2 regions of the Rhizobium sp. SU303 genome follow, and region 2 is predicted to be linked to the other one. Evidence: predicted binding sites of a transcription regulator. Region 2 holds the regulator's gene; the other holds the start of a gene.

Region 1 (2,200 bases), on a different replicon from region 2:
GTGCACGGCGCAGCCGCCGGTCCTCGACCCCAATGGATGACAGCGGGGCAGGCGAGAGCAGCTGGGCCAGATGGGCTGCAACCGCAAGGTTCATCGTATCGCGATAGAGGGATTGCGGCACATCCCGCAGAGAGGCGGCGTGGCGGACGAACTGAACCAGCAGCGGATCGAGGCTACCGACGACGGGATTGAAGTCGGCTTTCTCGAAACCGACATCGTCGAGCAAGGCATCCGACAGATCCACTCTCAGAAACGAGAGCGCATCGTCATATTCGCAGGTGCCTGATGAACCGGCTGGCAGAATCCAGCCGTCACCGGCACGCAGCGGCACGACCCGCTTGCGATCGGAGCCGACCGCGATCCGATGCCGATCCTGATCAACCAGGAATAGGCCGACGGCCAGCCGGGAAATCGCGAACGCGCCACCGCCCGCCGGCAGATCCAGCCTGCCCGCCGTCAACCAGTCTTTCCCCGAGCCTGCTCGCGATCCGCTCATGGAGATGATCTAATTTCTCGCGCCGAAAATTCAATCAGGCAGCGTCGGCTGTTTCGGCGCGGGAAAGCAACTTTCATGGGCCGCAAGATGGAGAAAACCGATAGCGGGGCGCCGGAGGAATTGCCTCATACGCGTTGAACGGCTTTTGTGTCGCAAATATTACAGTTTTGCGGCGTTCCGGAATAAAAGCGAAGAAACCCACGATCCGTTCAATGTCATAGAACTTTGAAAAAGTGGTCATCGCGCTGAAATAATCGCGGTTCAAACAGCCCCGCACAAGTGGGGCTCCATGCGAAAGAAAAACGTTCTACTCATCGTCGTTGACCAATGGCGAGCCGATTTCGTTCCGCACGTTCTGCGTGACGACGGGAAAAACGATTTCCTGAAGACGCCTAATCTCGACCGGCTCTGCCGCGAGGGCGTGACCTTCAGGAACCATGTGACGACCTGCGTTCCCTGCGGTCCGGCCCGCGCGAGCCTGCTTACCGGCCTCTATCTGATGAACCATCGCGCCGTGCAGAACACGGTGCCGCTCGACCAGCGCCACCTCAACCTCGGCAAGGCGTTGCGCGGCGTCGGCTACGATCCGGCGCTGATCGGCTATACGACGACGGTGCCGGATCCGCGCACCACTTCGTCGAACGATCCGCGCTTCACGGTGCTCGGCGACATGATGGACGGTTTCCATTCGGTCGGCGCCTTCGAGCCCAATATGGAGGGTTATTTCGGCTGGGTGGCACAGAACGGCTTTGAGCTGCCGGAGCATCGTCCTGATATCTGGCTGCCCGAGGGCGGGGACGCCGTTGCCGGCGCCACCGACCGTCCGTCACGCATCCCTAAGGAATTTTCGGACTCGACCTTCTTCACCGAGCGGGCGCTGACCTATCTCAAGGGTCGCGACGGCAAGCCCTTCTTCCTGCATCTCGGTTATTACCGGCCGCATCCGCCCTTCGTCGCCTCCGCTCCCTATCACGCCATGTACCGGCCGGAAGACATGCCGGCGCCGATCCGCGCGGCCAGCCCGGATATCGAGGCTGCACAACATCCGCTGATGAAATTCTATGTCGACAGCATCCGCCGCGGCTCCTTCTTCCAAGGCGCCGAAGGGTCGGGCGCAACGCTCGACGAAGCGGAACTGCGCCAGATGCGCGCGACCTATTGCGGCCTGATCACCGAGGTCGACGATTGCCTTGGTCGAGTCTTCGACTATCTCGACGACACCGGACAGTGGGACGATACGCTGATCATCTTCACCAGCGACCACGGCGAGCAGCTCGGCGATCATCACCTGCTCGGCAAGATCGGCTACAACGATCCGAGCTTCCGCATTCCGCTCGTCATCAAGGACGCCGGCGAAAATGCCCGCGCCGGCGCGATCGAAAGCGGCTTCACCGAGAGCATCGACGTCATGCCGACCATTCTCGACTGGCTCGGCGGCAAGATCCCACACGCCTGTGACGGCCTGTCGCTGCTGCCTTTCCTGAGCGAGGGCCGGCCGCAGGATTGGCGCACTGAGCTGCACTACGAATACGACTTCCGCGACGTCTATTATTCCGAGCCGCAAAGTTTTCTCGGCCTCGGCATGAATGATTGCAGCCTCTGCGTCATCCGGGACGAGCGATACAAATACGCTCATTTCGCAGCGCTGCCGCCGCTGTTCTTCGATCTGCAGCACGATCCGAACGAATTCACCAATCTCGCCGA
Region 2 (2,200 bases):
GCCCCATGGCATCGACACATATTTTTTCTGCCTACGATGATGATCTGAAGTTCCTGTCCAGGCGGATTTCCGAAATGGGCGGCCTGGCCGAGCAGATGGTCAGCGAAGCCGTCCGCGCCCTCGTCAACGGCGATACCGCACTGGCGCAGAAGGTCATATCCGACGATGTGATCCTCGATCACGCCGAACGCGAAATCGGCGACAAGGCGATCGTCACCATCGCCCGCCGTCAGCCGATGGCCTCGGACCTGCGTGAAATCATGGGTTCGATCCGCATCGCCGCCGATCTCGAACGCGTCGGCGACCTCGGCAAAAACACCGCCAAGCGCGTCATCGCCGTCCAAAGCACCGGCGTTCCCCGTAAGCTCGCCCGCGGCCTCGAGCATCTGTCCGAGCTGGCGCTCGTCCAGCTCAAGGAAGTACTCGATGTCTACACCAATCGTTCAGCCGACAAGGCGAATGCGATCCGTGAACGCGACAACGAGATCGACGCGATGTACACCTCGCTGTTCCGCGAACTTCTGACCTATATGATGGAAGATCCGCGCAACATCACCAGCTGCACGCATCTTCTCTTCTGCGCCAAGAATATCGAGCGCATCGGCGACCATGCCACCAACATCGCCGAGACGATCTTTTACATGACGACAGGCGCACAGCCGGAAGGCGATCGTCCGAAGGACGACAGCGCCAACACCGTCGGTGCGGTCACGGAATAACCGCCCGCACAATTAGTTGCGTGCGCGCCCGTCCGGGGCGCGCAAAGAGGTCGCAGCCAATTTCTGAATTTGCGCAGGATGAATTGCTTAAATCACCCCTGATTTAAGGATGATGCGCGAGGAGACCGACACGCATGATCCCGAGAGTTGCAGTTGTTGAAGACGAGGAAGCCCTCAGCGTGCTTCTTCGCTACAATCTCGAAGCGGAAGGCTTCGAGGTCGATACCATCCTTCGTGGCGACGAAGCCGAAATGAGGCTCCAGGAGCGCACGCCCGATCTTCTCATCCTCGATTGGATGCTGCCGGGCGTCTCCGGCATCGAGCTCTGCCGGCGCCTGCGCATGCGGCCGGAAACCGAGCGACTGCCGATCATCATGCTGACGGCGCGCGGCGAGGAGAGCGAGCGTGTCCGCGGATTGTCGACGGGTGCCGACGATTATGTCGTCAAGCCCTTCTCGACCCCCGAGCTCGTTGCCCGCGTCAAGGCGATGCTGCGCCGCGCGCGTCCCGAGGTGCTGTCGACGGTGCTGAAATGCGGCGATATCGAGCTCGACCGCGAAACCCATCGCGTCCATCGCAAGAGCCGCGAAGTCCGCCTCGGCCCCACCGAATTCCGCCTGCTGGAATTCCTGATGTCGTCGCCGGGCCGGGTCTTCTCCCGCTCGCAGCTTCTCGATGGCGTCTGGGGCCACGATATCTATGTCGACGAGCGCACCGTCGACGTCCATGTCGGGCGCCTGCGCAAGGCGCTGAATTTTTCCAACATGCAGGACGTCATCCGCACCGTCCGCGGCGCCGGTTATTCGATGGAAGCCTGAGGGCTTCCATCTGAGCCTGCTGACAAAACCCTGGCAGAACCTGCGACGTGATCCTCGGCCTTGTGCCGAGGATCTGCGCACGCCAAATTAAGCATTTGAAAATAAAGGATTTTTGGCAAAAGTAGTTGGGGTGGTCAGATGCTCGGCACAAGGCCGAGCATAACGGAGGAAACCTTACAAGCAATTCGGATGCCCGAGCGCTTCCATCCACGCGCATAAAAAAACGGGCCACTCGGCCCGTTTTCTGCATTCTGACGATGGTTGTCGTTCAGCTTGCCCGCGCTGCTGCCCGGCGGCGTTCGTTGACCGGCTGGTAGGCGAGCTTCTGGTGATAGCCGCAATAAGGCGAATTGTCGGGGGATTCGCAGCCGCAGAAATGGAAGTCGTCCTTCAGCGGATCGCCGACCGGCCACTTGCAGGTGCGTTCGGTCAGTTCCGTCAGGCCGAGGCGGCGCGAAATCGGCACGACCACGTTGCCTCTCGGCACGTATTCCATTTCCTCGATCGTTTCGATCTCGATCTCTTCCTTCAGCATCGTCGCGCCCTGCTGGCGGGTGACGGTGCGGGTCGTGATCCGGGAGGTGTAGTTCGGTGCGCGCGGCGCCGATGTGTTGCGCTTCGGCGTTCGCGCCGCAGTGTTGGTGCCGCCGGCCTTGGCACGGC

The links. Region 2 encodes PhoB, which activates phosphate uptake and scavenging genes when phosphate is short. Its sites were predicted from a motif close to TGTCATNNANCTGTCAT; they were not measured.
Region 1: the regulator PhoB is predicted to act here: its motif matches at 710-726, upstream of pehA (phosphoric/sulfuric ester hydrolase PehA).

Annotation. Positions count from the first base shown of each region.
Region 1 is NZ_CP088099.1:174,318-176,517, reverse strand. Features, by position in the region: gene RlegSU303_RS33800 (helix-turn-helix domain-containing protein) at 1-496, opposite strand, end outside; gene pehA (phosphoric/sulfuric ester hydrolase PehA) at 786-2,200, shown strand, end outside.
Region 2 is NZ_CP088095.1:177,487-179,686, forward strand. Features, by position in the region: gene phoU (phosphate signaling complex protein PhoU) at 6-719, shown strand; gene phoB (phosphate regulon transcriptional regulator PhoB) at 854-1,537, shown strand; gene RlegSU303_RS00900 (GcrA family cell cycle regulator) at 1,806-2,200, opposite strand, start outside.